DNA from 3 places in the Bradyrhizobium sp. USDA 4451 genome. Region 2 is predicted to be linked to each of the others. Evidence: riboswitches for the same ligand, from Rfam matches in the RefSeq annotation. Region 2 holds a riboswitch; each other region holds the start of a gene.
What was found. Region 2 has a riboswitch for S-adenosylmethionine ahead of ACVMB0_RS09300 (GNAT family N-acetyltransferase). Riboswitches for the same ligand answer to the same signal wherever they lie in the genome.
Positions count from the first base shown of each region.

Region 1: it holds a riboswitch for S-adenosylmethionine, as region 2 does, so the genes downstream of both, ACVMB0_RS04680 (O-succinylhomoserine sulfhydrylase) here and ACVMB0_RS09300 (GNAT family N-acetyltransferase) in region 2, are expected to answer to the same signal.
Region 3: it holds a riboswitch for S-adenosylmethionine, as region 2 does, so the genes downstream of both, metX (homoserine O-acetyltransferase MetX) here and ACVMB0_RS09300 (GNAT family N-acetyltransferase) in region 2, are expected to answer to the same signal.

Region 1 covers NZ_JBTRCH010000001.1:1,012,043-1,018,433, reverse strand. Annotated here, with positions in the region: gene pimD (pimeloyl-CoA dehydrogenase small subunit) at 1-316, shown strand, start outside; gene ACVMB0_RS04685 (SDR family NAD(P)-dependent oxidoreductase) at 452-1,225, shown strand; gene ACVMB0_RS04680 (O-succinylhomoserine sulfhydrylase) at 1,418-2,611, opposite strand; SAM riboswitch at 2,687-2,766, opposite strand; gene ACVMB0_RS04675 (2'-deoxycytidine 5'-triphosphate deaminase) at 2,888-3,994, shown strand; gene ACVMB0_RS04670 (hypothetical protein) at 4,221-5,276, shown strand; gene ACVMB0_RS04665 (MATE family efflux transporter) at 5,518-6,391, shown strand, end outside.
Region 2 covers NZ_JBTRCH010000001.1:2,015,686-2,022,076, reverse strand. Annotated here, with positions in the region: gene ACVMB0_RS09310 (hypothetical protein) at 1-64, opposite strand, end outside; gene ACVMB0_RS09305 (RBBP9/YdeN family alpha/beta hydrolase) at 550-1,107, opposite strand; gene ACVMB0_RS09300 (GNAT family N-acetyltransferase) at 1,311-1,781, opposite strand; SAM-I-IV-variant riboswitch at 1,827-1,936, opposite strand; gene ACVMB0_RS09295 (arsenic transporter) at 2,309-3,556, opposite strand; gene ACVMB0_RS09290 (MFS transporter) at 3,594-4,880, opposite strand; gene ACVMB0_RS09285 (hypothetical protein) at 4,934-5,554, opposite strand; gene ACVMB0_RS09280 (hypothetical protein) at 5,604-6,311, opposite strand.
Region 3 covers NZ_JBTRCH010000001.1:2,806,308-2,812,698, reverse strand. Annotated here, with positions in the region: gene ACVMB0_RS12970 (alpha/beta fold hydrolase) at 1-602, shown strand, start outside; gene metW (methionine biosynthesis protein MetW) at 725-1,390, opposite strand; gene metX (homoserine O-acetyltransferase MetX) at 1,387-2,592, opposite strand; SAM riboswitch at 2,679-2,758, opposite strand; gene ACVMB0_RS12955 (chorismate mutase) at 2,945-3,793, shown strand; gene hisC (histidinol-phosphate transaminase) at 3,881-4,978, shown strand; gene ACVMB0_RS12945 (prephenate/arogenate dehydrogenase family protein) at 4,983-5,915, shown strand.

The DNA.
Region 1 (6,391 bases), 1.0 Mb from region 2:
GAGCCTGCAGCACCGCGCCGCCGACATGTTCGTGGCGCTGGAGCAGGCCCGCAGCATGTCGATGTTCGCGACCATGGCGTCGGACTTCGACGATGCCAAGGAGCGTTCGTCCGCGGTGGCGGCTGCCAAGGTGCAGGTCGGCAAGTCGCTGAAGTTCGTTGGCCAGCAGTCGATCCAGCTTCACGGCGGCATCGGCATGACCATGGAAGCCAAGATCGGCCACTACTTCAAGCGGCTGACCATGATCGAGAACACGCTCGGCGACACCGACTATCACCTCCGTCGTGTCAGCGAGGGCGGCGGGCTATTGGCTTGAGATTTGCGAACGTCATTCCGGGGCGCCGCAAAGCGGCGAACCCGGAATCCATTTCACCACCAATGATGCGGCCCAATGGATTCCGGGTTCTCGCTTCGCGAGCCCCGGAATGACGGAGCCGGGGAGGCAGCAACAATGAAAAACACCCCGTTCGATCTCACCGGCCAGGTCGCGGTCGTCACCGGCTCGAGCCGCGGCATCGGCCGCGCCTCGGCGGAGCTGCTGGCAAAACTCGGCGCCAAGGTCGTGATCTCCTCGCGCAAGGCGGATGCCTGCGAAGTCGTCGCCGACGGCATCAAGAAGGCCGGCGGCGACGCGCTCGTCATTCCCTGCAATATCGCGCGGCGCAATGAGGTCGAGGCGCTGGTCTCGGGCACCATCAAGCATTACGGCAAGATCGACATCCTGGTCTGCAACGCCGCGGTGAATCCGTATTACGGCCCGCTGCTCGACATCACGGACGAGGCCTTCGACAAGATCATGGGCTCCAACGTCAAGAGCAACATCTGGCTCTCCGCGCTGGCGATCCCGCAGATGGCCGAACGCGGCAAGGGCTCGGTCGTGATCATCTCCTCGATCGGCGGACTTCGAGGCTCGACCGTGATCGGCGCCTACGGCATCTCCAAGGCGGCCGATTTTGCGCTGTGCCGCAGCCTCGCCGGCGAATGGGGCCCGAAGGGCGTGCGCGTCAATTGCGTGGCGCCGGGCCTGGTGAAAACCGATTTCGCCCGCGCGCTGTGGGAAGATCCGGACAATCTGAAGCGCCGCACCGCGTCGACGCCGCTCCGCCGCATCGGCGAGCCCGACGAGATCGCCGGCGCCGTGGCCTATCTCGCCTCCGACGCCTCGACCTTCATGACCGGCCAGACCATCGTGGTCGACGGCGGTGTGACGACGGCGGCGACGTAAGCGGCTGTCCCTTCGGGATGGCGCTCAGCTTGCTCAGTGTCATCACCCGCGCATGCGGGTGATCCAGTATTCCAGAGACCGCGGTGCTTGAGCCGAAGGGCCGCGGCGTACTGGATCGCCCGGTCGGAGCCGGGCGATGACAAGGGGTGCGATAGCCTTCCTGCGCAAGCGAGAGGGGGAGCTCAGCCCGCCTCATACCTGCTCCAGCGCCCGCTCGAAATCCTCGATCAGATCGTCGGGGTGCTCGAGCCCGGCCGAGAAGCGGATAAAGCCTTCGCTGATGCCGAGCTCGGCGCGGGCCTCCGGCGCCAGGCGCTGATGCGTCGTGGTGGCGGGATGCGTGACCAGGCTCTTGGCATCGCCGAGATTGTTGGAGATGCGCGAGATCTTCAGCGCGTTGAGGCAGCGGAACGCGCCTGCCTTGCCGTCCTTGACCTCGAAGCCGACCAGCGTCGAGCCCGCGCCCATCTGCTTCTTCACGGTTTCGGCCTGCGGATGATCGGGGCGGCCGGGATAGACCAGCCGCGTGATCTTCGGATGTTTCGCCAGCGCCTCGGCGATCTTGGCCGCGTTTTCGGTCTGCGCGCGGACGCGGACGCCGAGCGTCTCCAGCCCTTTCAGCAGCACCCAGGCGTTGAACGGCGACAGCGACGGGCCGGTCTGGCGCATGAAATTATGGATGTGCTCGGCGATGAAGGCTTCCGACGACAGGATGATGCCGCCGAGGCAGCGGCCCTGGCCGTCGATATGCTTGGTCGCGGAATAGACCACGACATCGGCGCCGAGCGACAGCGGGCTCTGCCAGATCGGCGTCGCGAACACGTTGTCGACGATCAGCCGGGCGCCGCCGCTGTGGGCAATCTTGGCGATCGCGCCGATGTCGAGCACGTCGAGCGTCGGGTTGGTCGGGCTTTCCAGGAAGAAGGTCTTGGTGTTCGGCCGCAAGGCGCGCTGCCACTGGTCGAGATCGAGGCCGTCGACCAGCGTGGTCTCGATGCCGTAGCGCGGCAGCAGGTCCTGCACCACATAGAGGCAGGAGCCGAACAGGGCTTTCGAGGCCACCACGTGATCGCCGGCCTTCAGCGGCGCGAGGATCGCGGTGGTCACCGCGGCCATGCCGGTCGCGGTCGAGCGCGCGGCCTCCGCGCCCTCGAGCTCGATCATGCGGCGCTCGAACATCGCAATGGTCGGGTTGGAATAGCGCGAATAGATGAAGCCGGGGTCCTGGCCCTTGAAGCGCGCCTCGCATTGCTCGGCGGTGTCGTAAACGTAGCCCTGGGTGAGAAACAGCCCTTCCGACGTCTCGCCGAATTGCGAGCGCAGCGTGCCGCCATGGACCAGGCGGGTTTCGGGACGAAAGCGGGCGGTATCCTTCGATTCAGACATGTGACCTCCGAAGTGGCCATTCCTCTGGAAAATGGCCACAAAAAAACCGGCCTGGAGCAACCTCCACAAGCCGGGATCACACTGTCCCCGGCCTGTTTAGCGACTTATTTAACGTGGCTGCAAGCCGGCCGGCTCAAATCACCACGGGATAAGTGCAGCTGATATTCCCTCGCGCCCTTTCCGTCAAGACGGTCATCGGATAACCCGTAAAAGCCCATATTTTAGGGCTTGATGGCCGCCAGAGGTTGGTTTTGGGCCATCTCGAGGGACCGTATCGTGTCGTTCACGCTGGAAGATGAATCCAACGGAATCCTGCCCGACCGCATGATCGCGGAGATGGCGGAGGCCGGTCTCATTCTGCCCGCCTACGACTTCGTCGAGAGCCAGATCCAGCCGGCGAGCCTCGATCTGCGCCTTGGCGACATCGCCTACCGGGTCCGCGCCAGCTTCCTGCCGGGGCCCGATGCCACCGTCGCCGAGCGGATCGACCAGCTCAAGCTGCACGAGATCGATCTGTCCGACGGCGCGGTGCTGGAGACCAATTGCGTCTACATCGTCCCGCTGCTGGAGAGCCTGGCGCTGCCGCCGGAGATCGTCGCCGCGGCGAACCCGAAGAGCTCGACCGGACGGCTCGACGTCTTCACCCGCGTGATCGCCGATGGCACCCGCCGCTTCGACATGATCGGCGCCGGCTATCACGGCCCGCTCTATGCCGAGATCTCGCCGAAGACGTTTCCGGTGCTGCTGCGCGAGGGCTCGCGGCTCAGCCAGGTCCGCTTCCGGATCGGCGAGGCGACCTTGACCGCCGACGAGCTGGACGCGCTGCATGCCAGTGAGCGGCTGGTCGATGCCGACAATGCCGATCTCACCCATGGCGTCGCGCTGTCGGTCGATCTCTCCGGCGAGAGCTCGGGCGGCTTCGTCGGCTATCGCGCCAAGCGTCACACCGGCGTGGTCGATGTCGATCGCCGCGGCGGCTACGCGGTCGACGAGTTCTGGGAGCCGATCAAGGCGCGGCCCGACGGCAGCCTGATCCTCGATCCCGGTGAGTTCTACATCCTGGCCTCGAAAGAGGCCGTGCAGGTGCCGCCGGATTATGCTGCGGAGATGGTGCCGTTCGATCCTTTGGTCGGCGAATTCCGCGTCCACTATGCCGGATTCTTCGATCCCGGCTTCGGCTATGCCGGCGCCGGCGGCAAGGGCGCGCGCGCCGTGCTGGAAGTGCGCTCGCGCGAGGTGCCGTTCATCCTCGAGCATGGCCAGATCGTCGGCCGCCTGGTCTATGAGCGGATGCTCGAGCGTCCCGATGCGCTCTACGGCCAGCGCATCGGCTCGAACTATCAGGCGCAGGGCCTGAAGCTCTCCAAGCATTTTCGCGTTTAATTCCGCGAGCCGGAGTTCGCGTAGCCAATAAGACCGTCGCGCCATCATTCTCCGCTGTCATTCCCCGCGAAAGCGGGGAATCCAGTACGCCGCGGCTTCTCCATCGACAATGACCGTCTCTGGGATACTGGATCGCCCGAACGAGTCGGGCGATGACACCGCGTGTGTGGTTGCGCCGTCGCTTCCGCGATGACACATTCGAGAAAACAACAAGCCGGGAGCGAACATGAGCGCCGCAACAGATTCAGCGCAGCAAGCAGCGCAATGGCGGAAGTGGCGCAGCGTCGCCGATCTCTATCACGCCTTCTTCACCGGGCTGATCCTCACCGTGGTCACGCGGCGCGGCACCGCTGATGCCGCCGAGTTCGTGTTCCGCGTGTTCCGCCGCCAGCAGCAGGAGCGCTTCCTGCCCGGCTTGAAGAAGCTCGGCCTCGACGGCCTGCCGCCGGCGGTCGCGGCCGCGCAGTATCACTATCTCTCCAACTGGATCGGCGGCGTGCATGTCGAATACATGTACGAGACCGACCGCAAGGCCTGGATCCGTTATCCGCCGCCGCGCTGGATCTGGAAGGGCACCGCGATCTGCGGCGTGCCCGGTGAAGTCTCGCGCGCGATGCTGCGCGGCTGGCACGCCAACAATGGCGTGGCGCTCGGCGATCTCAGGCTCGGCTTCGTCTGCACCAAGCAGAGCGTCGACGGCCAGGACGGGCTCGAGGGCTATTACTGCGAATACGATCACCCGCTCGAGCTCGACCAGCGCCTGGTGTTCGCGCGCCATCTCGAGGCACCGCTGTTCGATGCGAAGACCGCGCCGGCGCTGCCGGTCGACAGCTGGCCGCGTCAGCGGTTGGAGAAGGCCTATCGTAACTACGCGATGGAATATGTGAAGACGGCCGCGCCTGTGATCGTGCAGGTGTTCGGGCCTGAGGATGCGAGCTATCTGCTGCATCTCACCGGCAGACTGATTGGCATGCAGTATTTCGATGAAGTCGCGCAGGCGCTCGGTGGCAGTCGTGGTCGCGCCACGGAATTTGCCGCATTCCTGCGCACGCTGTTCGAGGCGCAGGATGATGTCGCAGAGATCAGCGAGTCCGAGGGCCAGTTCGAGATCCGGCAGCAGGGCTGGAAGCTGATGGCCGATGTGGCCGACTATCACCCGGCCTGCGCCGGCGTGCTGACCGGGCTGCTCGAGGGGCTTGCCGCCGGCTGCGGCCGGCACATTCCGGTGCATCTGAAGCCGAACAGCACCGCCGCCGCGCCGTTCGTCTGGTCGATCGGCTAGATCAGAGGTTCATCCGGGTTCACCTGCAATCGCGCAGGCCCCCCTTGCGTCCCGCGCACGTGGAATCCGCTGCTGCCATGGTAGGGAAACACCATGGCGCGGCTCCCAGACTGCGCAGAGCGCGATCAGCAAAAGTGGGTACCGGTTTTGCGCCTGATCGCGCTCTGAATCATAAATTTAGGCGCATGACCTCTTCGCCAAACCGCCCACACTTTGGCGGGGCATGCGCCGTGGAGTGGAAATGTCCGATCTCGGCCTCGCCGAAATACCTGTCGACGAACAAGAGCGGCCGCTGCCGCCGCCGGTGAGCAAGCCGGCGCGGAATGCGCTGCTCGACGGGCCGATCCTGCGCACGCTGTTGTGGCTCGCCTGGCCGAACGTGATCGCGCTCTCGGCCGGCACCTGCGTTGTCATTGCCGAGACCTCCTATATCGGCCGGCTCGGCGTCGAGTCGCTGGCGGCGATGGCGCTGCTGTTTCCCTGCGTGATCCTGACCATGACGATGTCGGGCGGCGCGATGGGCGGCGGCGTCGCGTCCGCGATTGCGCGCGCGCTCGGCGCCGGCGAGATCGAGCGCGCCTCGACGCTGGCCATGCATGCGCTGATGATCGGGCTGACTTTTGGTCTGACGTTCATGCTCGGCATGCTGATCTTCGGCCCGCGTCTGCTCGAACTGCTCGGCGGCCGCGGCAATGTGCTGGCGCAGGCGATCGCCTATTCGCAGATCTTCTTCGGCGGCGCGATCCTGCCCTGGCTGATGAACACGATGGCCGGCATCCTGCGCGGCACCGGCAACATGAAGCTGCCGTCGACCATGATCCTGTCCTCGGCGGTGTGGCAGATCATTTTGGGCGGCACGCTCGGGCTCGGCCTCGGCCCGGTGCCGCAATTCGGCATGCGCGGCGTCGCCGCGGGTTCGCTGATCGCCTATTCGATCAGCATCAGCGTGATGGGCTGGTATCTGTTTTCGGGCCGGGCCCGCGTGAAGCCGAAGTTCAGGGGGCTGCGCGTGCAGTGGGCGATGTTCATCGACATCCTCCGGGTCGGCGCCGTCTCCTGCTTCTCGCCGCTGCAATCGGTCCTGACGATCTCGATCTTCACCCACATGCTGGCGC
Region 2 (6,391 bases):
GGCCGATCCACTGAACAGCCGAAGTGCGCGCCACATCACGCTGCGGTGCTCCGACCTCGCGCATCGTCTGCCGCCTGAGCGCAATCGCGCAGAGCAAGCCATGATCGCATGGCAGCAAAAGCCGGACCAACGGAGCGCAGTCAAGGCCGCGAGCCGGCGGAGCCGGTCGCGCAAAGCGCGAGCCTTGACGGCGCACCGTTGGTCCGGCAGCGGCCTTCCATGCGATCATGGCCAGACATCCCGCCGAGCACGCGCAACAAGACGCTACGCTGCGAACGATGGCGCTCGGAACGTTGATTTTGAATGATTTCTCGGTTCAAGCGGCACCAGGCCACTTCAAACGGTGCCGCTGCGGTGCCATCCAAAACAATGTGCAGGCAAAGGCTTACGACCCCCAACGGCACAGAGCGACACCGTCGCTTTTATCTTGCCGTCTTAGTCGGCGGCGACGTGGCACGAGTACCGTTCGTCGAGTGTGCGACCTTCGGGGACTATTTGCCTGACCCAAACAGCATCCTGATGTCGCTTGATTTGCGAGAGAGCAGATTCTCAGAACGTACGCGGCTGAAATGGTGCGATATCATGCAAGAGCTGCAAGCCATCCGGCCAGTGTCCAAGGTGACTGGCGGAACCGATATGCCCGAGCGGGCCGGCCACGTGCAACCGCGAGCCCCAAGCTGACGCCAGCGCGTGCGCGCGGTCCATCGTCAGGTACGGATCATTCGTACTCTGAACTAATATCGAGGCAAACGGCAACCGTTGCATCGGAATCGGTCGAAATTTCTGGTATAAGCTTTCTTCCGACGGCCAATCGGCTTCGACATCGGCTGGCGCAACTAATAGTGCGCCAATCACATTTCCGGCGTGAGCCAAGGCCCAGTGACACACGACAATATTTCCCAACGAATGCGCGACAAGCATAGTGGGCCGTTTAGAAGACTGCACGTAGCGATCGAGCGTCGCCACCCATTGCTCTCGTGTGCCGCCCGTCCAGTCCGCTTGAACGACCCTCTCCATAGAGTCGTGCTCAGACTCCCACTTCGTTTGCCAGTGGTCGGGACCGGAATTTCCTCCACCGGGAATCAAGAGAATCCGAAAGTCATGCATTGATAAACGAAATCCCTGGTAGCACTTTAGCAGACCTATTCGATAGGTTTTGGTTGTCGCGTAAATCCTAAGTTACGCGGCAACTCCAGTCCTAGTTAAGCCAATCCATGTTGGGCATCGACTGGCCTGAGCGGCTATCAGACAGTGCCAAGTCACGCGAGGGTAGACTTGATCAACTATTGTCGACACATCGCCCTCGGCCATCATTTCGTCAGCCATTTCTCGAAGTACAAATTGATCGGGTTGGAAACGTAAGGGCCATACGCTGGACAAGGTACGAACCCCTTCGCCCGATAGAGCCTCTGCGCGTCGGGAAGAAATTCCGTGGTTTCCAGCCGCAGAACCGACAGCTTGGCGGTCAAGGCCGCTTCCACAACGCGCGTCAGGAGCCTGCTGCCTATTCCAGTTGTCCGAACCTCGGTGACGACATACATGCGCTTCACCTCCCCGGTACCATCCTCGAACACCTGCAGCCCTGCACAGCCAACGGCTTGTCCGGCAATCCGCGCGATAAACATTTGCGTGTCGTCGTGCGCTAGCCGATCAATTGGAGAACCGTGATTCCTTTCCACCCCGCAGACCTTGTTTAAGAAATCGTCCAGCGCGGTTACGAGGTTAATCAGGTCCGAGGACCTTGCATCGGCCAGCTCAATTTCGATTCGATCGACAGTCATTCTCGTCCCCTTCTTCGAAGAGAGGAGCGCATGACGCCGTGGTGGCTTGTCCCGTTTAGTTGCCGGACCGGCCACATCTTCTTCCGAAGGAAGAAAGCCACCTTGCTCGGGGAGCAGGTTGGCGCTGGGCGTCGGCCCAACTCTTGATGTTGGAGTTGACGATAGCGGGCAATATCGAGCTTGGCAAGCACGCCCCCAGTTTGAGAAACAACGCGTGGCCGCTCCTGGCCCATCGCGTCGAGCCAGGGATTGATCGAGAGGGCCGCGATCGAAGGGTAATCGGACCACCCTGCGAAATCGTGAAGGCGGCCGCCCATGGTACGTAGCGCAAGATCGCAGACCATCGTGGATTTGGCTATTGGGTCGTGTGGTGGGCCGCAGCATCATAGCACCACGGCGAAGCAGTAGTGCCCATCTTCATCGGCCGTGGCGCGCCAGTTCCTCTACGCTTGCGGCGCGGTGCCATCGCGCGAGATGAAAGCTCCAGGTCTTTCTCGTCGAGCGAGCAAGCGATCTGGACAAGATCGTCACCGGATCGCGGCTGCGAGCGCCGCCAGCAACGCGGGTGGCGTCACCAGCAAACCGATTTTCAGGAAGCGCCACGCGGTGACGTCGATCTTTTCGCGCCGCAGCGCCACCAGCCACAGGATTGTTGCGAGGGAGCCGGTCACCGATAGATTGGGCCCGAGATCAACGCCGATCAGCATCGCGCCGAGGACCGGCGCAGGGAGCTGGCCGCTGGCCGCGACCGAACTCGCGACCAAGCCAACGGGAAGGTTGTTGACGATGTTGTCGGCCACCGCGGCAGCGATTCCGGTGCCCCAGGCAGCCTGGGTCGGCGATCTCTCGATCGCGGCCTGAAGGAGCCCGCTGAGTTGGCCGATCGCGCCGGTTTTCACCAGCGCTTCCACCATCACGAATAACCCCGCGACCAAGGGCAACACGCTCCACGAAATGCCTCTTGTCACCGGCCACGGCGACTGCCGGCTGAGAACCAGCACCGCCGCAGCCGTGACAATGCCGCAAATGAACGTCGGCAACCCCAACGACATGTCGAGCGCCGATGCCGTCAACAGGACGATGCCGAGCGCGGCGATCCCGGCTGCGGTGAGCCTGCCGCCGCGGCCGAGCTTGGGATGCTGCACGGCGCGCTCGATGCTCTCTTCGGCGAGCGCGCGGCGCAGGGTAATTCGGAGCACGACAAAGGTCACGACAATCGCGACAACCGATGGCAGCGCGAACTGGCGCAACCATTCGGACAGATGCGGCATACGCTCGCCGAACATCACGAGATTGGCCGGATTTGAGATCGGCAGCACAAAGCTCGCGGCATTGGCGATGAAGGCGCAGGCGAACAGATAGGGCAGCGGCTTCGCTCCGGCGGCACGGGTCGCGGCGCAGACGGCCGGCGTCAATACGATGGCAGTGGCATCATTGGAGAGCAGCGCGGTAACAACGATGCCGACGGCATAGGTCAGAAGAAGCAGACGCTGTGGCGAACCGCGCGCATGCTCGACCGCCATTGCGGCCAGATAGTCGAACAGCCCTTCGTTCCGCGCAAGTTCAGCAGCAAGCATCATGCCGATCAGGAACAGATAGACATCAAGGCCTTTGGCAACACCGTGCAGCGCTTCGCTTGCAGTCAGGACGTTGCAAGTCACCAGCGCGGCGGCACCCGCGATCGCCCAGATCGCTTCAGGCAGACGAAATGGCCTGATGATGACGCCAGCCGTTGCCGGAGCAATGATACCCCAGGTCAGGAGCGATTCGTACATGGGCACCATTCCGCCACCTCCAAAAGAACACTCAAGATCACCTCGCAGCGATACCGGAGGCTGCCGGCTCGGCATGCTCCATCCGGCCGGCATTCGTACCGGAATGCGTGCGGGTCTCGGGCAGTGCGAACCAGCAAACCCCAAAGCCGATCGCCGCGATCGCGCCGAGCGCAAGAAAGGCTGCGCTATAGCCTGCCTTCACAACGACAAGACCTGCGAGCGTCGTCGAGAGTGCCGCGCCAATGCTTTGCGCCGTGATGATTGCGCCTTGCGCGACGTTGAAGCGCCCGGTGCTGCGCATGAGGTCGGCGACGATCACTGGAAAGATCGCGCCAAGGATGCCCGCGCCGACTCCATCGAGAAGTTGCACGCCGACGAGCCAGGCCTCGTTGTCGGACAGCGTATAGAGCGCCCCGCGAAGGGGCAGGATCAGGAGCGCGGCAAGGAAGAAGCGTTTGTGGCCCCAGCGATCGGCCCGCGCCCCAACGAGCATCGCCATCGGCACCATGACGATTTGGGCCGCGAGGATGCACGCAGCCATCATGCTGGTGCCGAGATTCTTGTCCTGCAGCGCGAGTTTTTGTCCGACCAGCGGCAGCATCGCCGCATTGGAGAGGTGAAACAGCGTTACGCAAACCGCAAAGACCAGAAGCGGGCGGCACGTCAGGAGAATGCCAAGCCCTGACGGCCGCTCGCGATCGCCGTCCGGATTCCCGGCATGTTCGTGCAGTCCGCGCGCCAGGTCATGATCGATCGCCTCTTCGGGGATCGCCAACACGCTGATGAGGCTTGCGACAGTCATGCCGCCAAGCACGTAGAACACGGTCTGCGGACCGAAAAAATAAGCCGTGCCGCCTGCAATCGTGGCGGCCGCGGCATTGCCGGCGTGGTTGAAGCCTTCGTTGCGGCCGATGCGGGCCGCAAAGGCTCGATGGCCCGCGACGCCAAGGGAAACGGCCGCCAGCATCGGGGGAAGGATCACACCGGCCGCATGCGCGATGCTTTGCGACAGAACAACCGGCCAGAAGCCTGCGCAAAGAGGCAAAGCCAGCGAGGCACAGGTGACGATCAGCGCAGCGATGACCGTCACCAGGCGCTTTGCCCTTGTCGCATCGACCAGCGCGCCAGCCGGCGTCTGCGCAACGATGCCGGCAAAGCCGGCGATCGACATCACGACGCCAATGCTGGCTTCATCCCATTTTTGTACGGTCAGCAGATAGATGGCGAGATAGGGCCCGAGCCCGTCGCGCACATCGGCGAGGAAAAAATTGGCGGCGTCGAGAGCGCGGTTGGCGCGTTGTCTCGATCTTGAATCAGTGGACATATCCGGCCTCGACCCACGACGTTATTCCGCCAATTTCCTCTTGGCGATCGACCTCAGGCGTGTGCGGAACGATCGTGTTTGGGCTTTTCTTCGTGCTTGGGCTTCGGCTTTGCAGCCTTGATCGCGCGGAGATCACGGCTGCTGGTGCCGATCTCCTTGGCATCGACGACGCGACCGTGTCTGGTTTCGACACCGTCTCCTCTCACCGCGACCATCGCGTTCGGTGCAAGAAGACCGGCAAGCTGTTCAGCCTCCTTGGGCCCGATTCGGATCACCGTGCCGTCGGCGAGCAGCGCCCCGCGGAGTTCGCCCTTCGGGCCGAACAACGACAGCCGCACGGTTCCCTCGGCCGACATCTTCCTCCTTTCGAGCTTCGGATGTTTGCGATCGTGGTCCGGTCCTTGGTCTACGATATGCGCCCCATCCGCCGCCGTGACCGCGACCGCCGCGATGAGGTGGCTCTTGCGCGGACGGACGCCGCGGACGCCGACCGCGTCGCCGGCCTTTACGTGGCGGGTGAGTCCGGTCTCCATGTGCGGCGGCGTATGAACGAGGACCGGCGCCGGCCCATCGCCATTCATGACGAAGCCGTCGATCTCGCCGTGCTGGTTCAGCAGGAAGCGTTCGACGGTGCCTTTCACTTCGGGCAGGCAATCGGGATCAATCCAGTGCATGGTGTTGTTCTCCTCTGTTGTGTGTTGCTTCGGAAATATGCGGCTGGCGTCAGCCGCGCGGCGGCGGTGGAGGTGGCGGCCCGAAACGGTCGGGGCCACCCTTGCGACCACGCAGCGGACGTGGACCGTCGAGTTCGGTCATCTGACCGGGCGAGGCGCCGATCGCTTGCACGTCCACCACTCTGCCGAGCGCGGTGTCCAGCGTTTCTCCGCGCACGGAAACCATCTGCCCAGGTTGCAACCAGTCGGCAAAGCGCTCGGCTTCAGGCGGGGGCATGCGAAGCTGGGTGCCGTCGTCGAGCATGGCGCCATTCACCTCGCCGCGCTTGCCGTGCAGCGCCGCGGCGATCCGGCCGCTGAACGCCTGCTGCGCGCCGCCGTTGTCGGGGCCGCGCGTCGGCCCCTCGTCGGTGACAGTTCTGCCGGTTGCGACATTGCTGACTGAAGTCGCATCGACGAGCGGAATGGCTCGCGCACGAAGACCGCGGATCGAAACCTCGTCGCCCGGCCTGATCGTATAGACGATCTGGGCGGAGAGGTGCGGCGGCAGCTTCACTTCCGTGCCGTCGGCAAGGATCAGCCCGTCAACGTCGCCGCGGGGCGTCAACGTGTAGTGCTTCACCCGGCCGCGCGACTCCGGCAGTTGCGACGAATCCCAGACGGCGCCGGCGGCTTGCGAATGGGCTCTCGTGCCGGCTCCGATGGCTGTCGCCGCGAGGAACGCGCACGCAAGCGCTCGTATTCGCGTCGTTGTCATCTTCATGATCAAGCTCCTTCAGAAATGGCGAGCGGGTCGCCAGTGCGAAAGGTTCAGCAATGGGCGTGCCAAAGCTGAAG
Region 3 (6,391 bases), 790 kb from region 2:
ATTTCATCGGCCTGTCGATGGGCTCCTATTCGTCGCTGCAAGTCGCCCTCAACGCGCCGGAGCGTGTGCTGTCGATGACGCTCGCCGCGGTCGGCTCCGGCTCGTCGCTCGAGACCCTCGAAGCCTTCCGCGCGCAGTGTCGCGCCAATGCCGAGCAGTACGAGACCATCGGTTCGGTCGAGGTCGCCAAGGTGACGCGTGAGGCGCCGAGCCGGATTCCCTTCCTGGTGAAGGACCCGCGCGGCCATGCCGACTTCTACGCCGCGCTCGCCCGCCACGATGCCAAGGGCTCGGCCAACACGATGCGCAGCTTTCAAGGCGGCCGGCCCTCAATCTACACCATGACCGACGCCATCAGGCGCGCCGCGACGCCGGCGCTGATCCTGTGCGGCGACGAGGACGACAATTGCATCGCGCCCAGCCTGTTCCTGAAGCAGCATCTGCCGGCCGCCGGGCTGTCGTTGTTCCCGAAGTCGGGCCATGTGCTCAATCTCGAGGAGCCGGCGCTGTTCAACGAGATGGTGGAGCGCTTCATCGCGCTGGTCGAGGCCGGCCGCTGGACGGTGCGCGATCCGAGGTCGCTGGTGGCGGCGCCGGTTTGAGCCGTCATTCCGGGGCACGCGAAGCGTGAACCCGGAATCCATTAGGCCGCAGACTCCATGGATGAATGGATTCCGGGTTCGATGCTGCGCATCGCCCCGGAATGACGAAAGTGACGCAAGCGTCACTTCCCCTGCCCGCCCCTGCTGAGCAGGAACACGCCCTGCTCGCCGAACATGTTCCACACCCACCACGGCAGATTGAGCGGCACCGGGCGGCCGTAGAGATCGAGCGCGACCGCGCGCTCCATCTTGACGTTGATCTCTTCGCAGAGCTGCACGAAATCCTTGATGGTGCAGAAATGGATGTTTGACGTGTCGTACCAGCTTGCCGGCAGATTCTCGGTGCGCGGCATGTGGCCGCCGATCAGCAGCTGCAGCCGCATCTTCCAGAACCCGAAATTCGGGAACGAGACGATGGCGCGCTGGCCGATCCGAAGCAGGTTCTCCAGCACCGCCTTGGGCTGCCGCGTCGCCTGCAAGGTCTGCGACAGGATCACGTAGTCGAACGCATCGTCGGGGTAGTTGACGAGGTCGGTGTCGGCGTCGCCCTGCACCACTGCGAGCCCCTTGGCGACGCAGCCATTGACGCCCTCGCGCGACAGCTCGATGCCGCGACCGTCGATGCCGCGGCTTTCCAGCAGCTGCAACAGCTCGCCATCGCCGCAGCCGACGTCGAGCACCCGCGAGCCCGGCCGCACCATCTCGGCGACCAGAAGATGATCCCTGCGATAGCCGCCGGTGCGCTCCGGCGCGACGCCCGGCAAGGGCAGTGTCTGCTGCATGCTCATGACTGGCCGCCGTCCTTCAATCCGCGCGCCTTGCCTGCGGACAGCAGGAAGGCGCGGGAGATGTCGAGGAATTCGGGCACGTCGAGCAGGAAGGCGTCGTGCCCCTTGTCGGTCTCGATCTCGGCGAACGACACCCGCGCGCTCGACGCATTCAGCGCATGCACCAGCGCGCGCGACTCCGAGGTCGGGAACAGCCAGTCGCTGGTGAACGACACCACGCAGAACCGGGTCTTGATGCCGGCGAACGCCTTCGCCAGCACGCCGTTATGGTCGGCGGCGATGTCGAAATAGTCCATCGCGCGGGTCAGATAGAGATAGGAGTTGGCGTCGAAGCGCTCGACAAAGGACGAGCCCTGGTAGCGCAGATAGCTCTCGACCTGGAAATCCGCATCGAACGAGAAGGTCGGCAGCTCGCGGTCCTGCATCCGCCGCCCGAACTTGCGGTGCAGCGCGGCATCCGACAGATAGGTGATGTGCGCGGCCATCCGCGCCACCGCGAGCCCGCGATGCGGATGGGTGTCCTCGTCGACATAGCGTCCGCCGCGCCAGTCCGGATCGGCCATCACGGCCTGGCGGCCGAGCTCGTGGAACGCGATGTTCTGCGCCGAATGCCGCGTCGAGCAGGCGATCGCCAGCGTCGCGAACACGCGCTCCGGATAGGCCGCCGTCCATTGCAGCACCTGCATGCCGCCCATCGAGCCGCCGACCACGCAGAACAGCGTCGCGATGCTGAGGCGATCGATCAGCATCGCCTGCGCGCGCACCATGTCGGGGATCGTGATGATCGGGAAATCCAGCCCCCACACCTTGCCGGTCGCCGGGTTCAGCGAGGCGGGGCCGGTCGAGCCCATGCAGCCGCCGATCACGTTGGAGCAGATGATGAAGTACTTGTCGGGATCGATCGGCCTGCCGATACCGACCATGGTCTCCCACCAGCCGGGCTTGCCGGTGACCGGATGGGTGTTGTTGACGTGCTGATCGCCGGTCAGTGCGTGGCAGACCAGGATCGCGTTGGTCCTGTCGGCATTGAGCTGGCCATAGGTCTGATAGGCGATCTGGAACGGCGCAAGATCGACGCCGCAATCGAGCCTCAGCGGCTGGTCCATGCCGAACTTTGCCACCAATGACGACGGATGATCGGCCTCATGGGCGCGATCATCGCTCTGGGTTTGCGGGCTCGGTATCGGACGCACGTTGCTCATCTCAGCGACCCTGCCTCCCGCGCGGGAGGGCTCGAACAGAAATCAGGCCAATAAAAAACCCGGCCTGAACATAGGTTCGGCCGGGAGCTGATCTGTCCCCGGCCTGTTTAGCGAGTTGTTTAACGTGGCTGCAAGCCGGCCGGCTCAAATGACCACGGAGTGCAGCGAACCTAGTCCTCAGGCCCCCCGCCGTCAAGGCGGCCGGCGAGCGTCCCCCCATCGGGCGCCGATGGTTAACCGAATGCGCAAGGCACGCCTGCGACGTTTCTCTTTGCTTTCGGCGGCCGTCTTTCCTAATCAGGGACCCTGTCCGAGGCGGCAACGGGCCGCCCTGACGACAAGGTTTGAGAGCATGTCCAACCCACCCCCGTCGCCGCCCTCGCTGCAGGAGCTGCGCAAGGAGATCGACGCGATCGACGCGCAGGTCCACCGCCTGCTGATGGCGCGCGGCGACATCATCGACCGCCTGATCCAGGTCAAGAAGACCCAGGAGGTCGGCTCGGCGTTCCGTCCGGCGCGCGAGGCCAGCATGATGCGCGAGCTGGTGCAGCGCCATCGCGGCATCCTGCCGCTCGACACCATCGAGGGCATCTGGCGCGTCATCATCTCGACCTTCACCTATGTGCAAGCACCGTTCGCGGTGCATGCCGACGTGTCGGTGGGCGAGTCCGCGATGCGCGACTCGGCGCGGTTTCACTTCGGCTTCGTGGTGCCCTACGTCTCGCATTTCAGCGCGCAGGCCGCGGTCGAGGCGGTGGCGAAATCGAAGGGCGACCTCGCGCTGGTCTCCGCGATCGCAAGCCGCACGCCGTGGTGGAATGCGCTGGAGGCCGAGGGCGCGCCGAAGATCATCGCGCGGCTGCCGTTCCTGGAGCGCGCCGACCATCCCGCCGCGCTGCCGGTGTTCCTGGTCTCCCGCGTCGCCGACGATGCGATGGTGACGGAGGTCCAGATGTGGAGCGTACGGGTATCCGGCTGGAATGCCGATACCGCCCGCGCGCTCGCCCCGCTCGCCGAGATCGTCGCAGTGCCCGACACCGCTTTCGACGGCGCGGCGCTGCTGGTCTCGGTCGCCGGCCATGATTTCGAGAAGATCAAGCTCGCTTTGATCGAGGCCGGCGCCTCGGTGCGCTCCTCGGCCCTCGTCGGCAGCCACGCAACGCGCTATACGGTGCCCTCCAACGGGTCGCCAAAGAGCTAGCCGCCCGTATAGATTTTTGTTTTGACGCGTTTTCTTGACGCGAACCGGTATCCACTTCGCTGGAAAACGCTCTGTTCGGAGTTGATGATGTCCCGCCCCGTGCCGAACCCCGGCATCCTCGATATTGCGCCCTATACGCCCGGCAAGAGCCCGGTGCCGGAACCGGGCCGCAAGGTGTTCAAGCTGTCCGCCAACGAGACCCCGTTCGGGCCGTCGCCGAAGGCGATCGCGGCCTACAAGGCGGCAGCTGACCATCTCGAGGATTATCCGGAGGGCACCTCGCGGGTGCTGCGCGAGGCGATCGGCCGCGCCTATGGGCTCGATCCCGACCGCATCATCTGCGGCGCCGGCTCCGACGAGATCCTCAATCTGCTGGCGCACACCTATCTGGCGCCCGGCGACGAGGCGATCTCGACCACTCATGGCTTCCTGGTCTACCCGATCGCCACCATGGCGAACGGCGCCAAGAACGTAATCGCGGCCGAGAGCAACTTCACCGCCGATGTCGACGCCATCCTCAAGGTGGTGACGCCGCGCACGAAGCTGGTCTGGCTCGCCAACCCGAACAATCCGACCGGCACCTATATCCCGTTCGACGAGGTCAAGCGGCTGCGCACCGCGCTGCCCTCGCATGTGCTGCTGGTGCTCGACGCGGCTTATGCCGACTATGTCTCGCGCAACGACTACGAGCTCGGCATCGAGCTGGTCGCGACCACCGACAACACCGTGGTGACGCACACCTTCTCGAAGATCCACGGGCTTGCCGCGCTGCGGGTCGGCTGGATGTTCGGGCCGGCGCATATCGTCGATGCCTGCAACCGGATCCGCGGTCCGTTCAATGTCACCACGCCTGCGATGCTGGCGGCGGTGGCAGCGATCGAGGATAGCGCGCATGTGCAGATGTCGCGGACCCATACCGAACAATGGCGCAACTGGCTGACCGAGGAGATCGGCAAGCTCGGACTGAAGGTGACGCCGAGCGTCGCCAATTTCGTGCTGATCCACTTCCCGACCGACCAGGGCAAGACCGCGGCCGAAGCCGACGCCTATCTCACGCGGCGCGGCCTCGTGCTGCGCGCGCTCAACAATTACAAGCTGCCGCATGCGCTGCGCATGACCATTGGCACCGAGGAAGCCAACCGCCTCGTGGTCGAGGGGCTGCGCGACTTCCTGGCTGGAAAGTGACATCGTGACCACCGCTCCGCTCTTCAACCGCATCGCGCTGATCGGCTTCGGCCTGATCGGCGGCTCGATCGCGCGCGGCGCCCGCGCGCAGGGCCTGGTCGGCGAGATCGTCACCACCGCGCGCTCGGCGCAGACGCGTGCCCGCGTCGCCGAGCTTGGGATCGTCGATCGCGTCGTCGCGACCAATATCGAGGCGGTCAGGGATGCCGATCTCGTCATCCTCTGCATCCCGGTCGGCGCCTGCGGCGCGGTAGCGGCCGAGATCGCGGCGCAGCTGAAGCCGGGCGCCATCATCTCCGACGTCGGCTCGGTGAAGGGCGCCGTGGTCAAGGACATGGCGCCGCATCTACCTGACACCGTGCACTTCGTGCCGGCGCATCCGGTGGCCGGCACCGAGCATTCGGGTCCGGATTCCGGCTTCGCCGAGCTGTTCATCAACCGCTGGTGCATCCTGACGCCGCCCAACGGCACCGATCCCGCCGCGACCGACCGGCTGCGCGCGTTCTGGGCCGGGCTCGGCGCCAAGGTCGAGATCATGACGCCGGATCATCATGATCTCGTGCTCGCGATCACCAGCCATCTGCCGCATCTGATCGCCTACACCATCGTCGGCACCGCCGACGAGCTGGCGCAGGTGACGGAATCCGAGGTCATCAAATTCTCCGCCGGCGGCTTCCGCGACTTCACCCGCATCGCGGCGTCCGATCCCACGATGTGGCGCGACGTGTTCCTCGCCAACAAGGACGCCGTGCTCGAGATGCTCGGCACCTTCACCGAGGACCTGTCGAAGCTGACCCGCGCGATCCGCCGCGGCGACGGCGACGCGCTGTTCGACCACTTCACCCGCACCCGCGCCATCCGCCGCGGCATCGTCGAGACCGGCCAGGATTCCGCCGCACCCGACTTCGGCCGCCCGCATGCGAATTTGAAGAAGTAGGATCGAGCGCGCAGCCTTCTCCTGTGTCGTCCTGGCGAAAGCCGTAACCAAACAACGCGGTGTCATCACCCGCGAAAGCGGGTGATCCAGTATTCCAGAGGCGGCTGTGCTTGAGTCGAGAAGCCGCGGCGTACTGGATCGCCCGGTCGAGCCGGGCGATGACAGGTGTGGGTGGGACGCAGCTTCGCGTTCTCGCGACATGAATCGTCCGAGCTTTTGCATGTCGTTTTCGCCGCCCTGAAAGCAGAGGGCGCAGGGAAAGCCGGGTGCCGATCGCACCCATGGGTCCCGCGTAATAAAAAACGCGGGAGGTAGGACCACAGGTGTAACCGGGAACATCCCGGCTTTCCCTGCGCGATGGTTTTACGGCTTATACGTGCTCGCCCCGGTGAGACTGGGCTTGTTTGTCACCGTCGCTGCGAAACGCTGTCGCATCTCGCGGGAGACACCTGCCGCTAGGGCGTCAGGTCTGCACG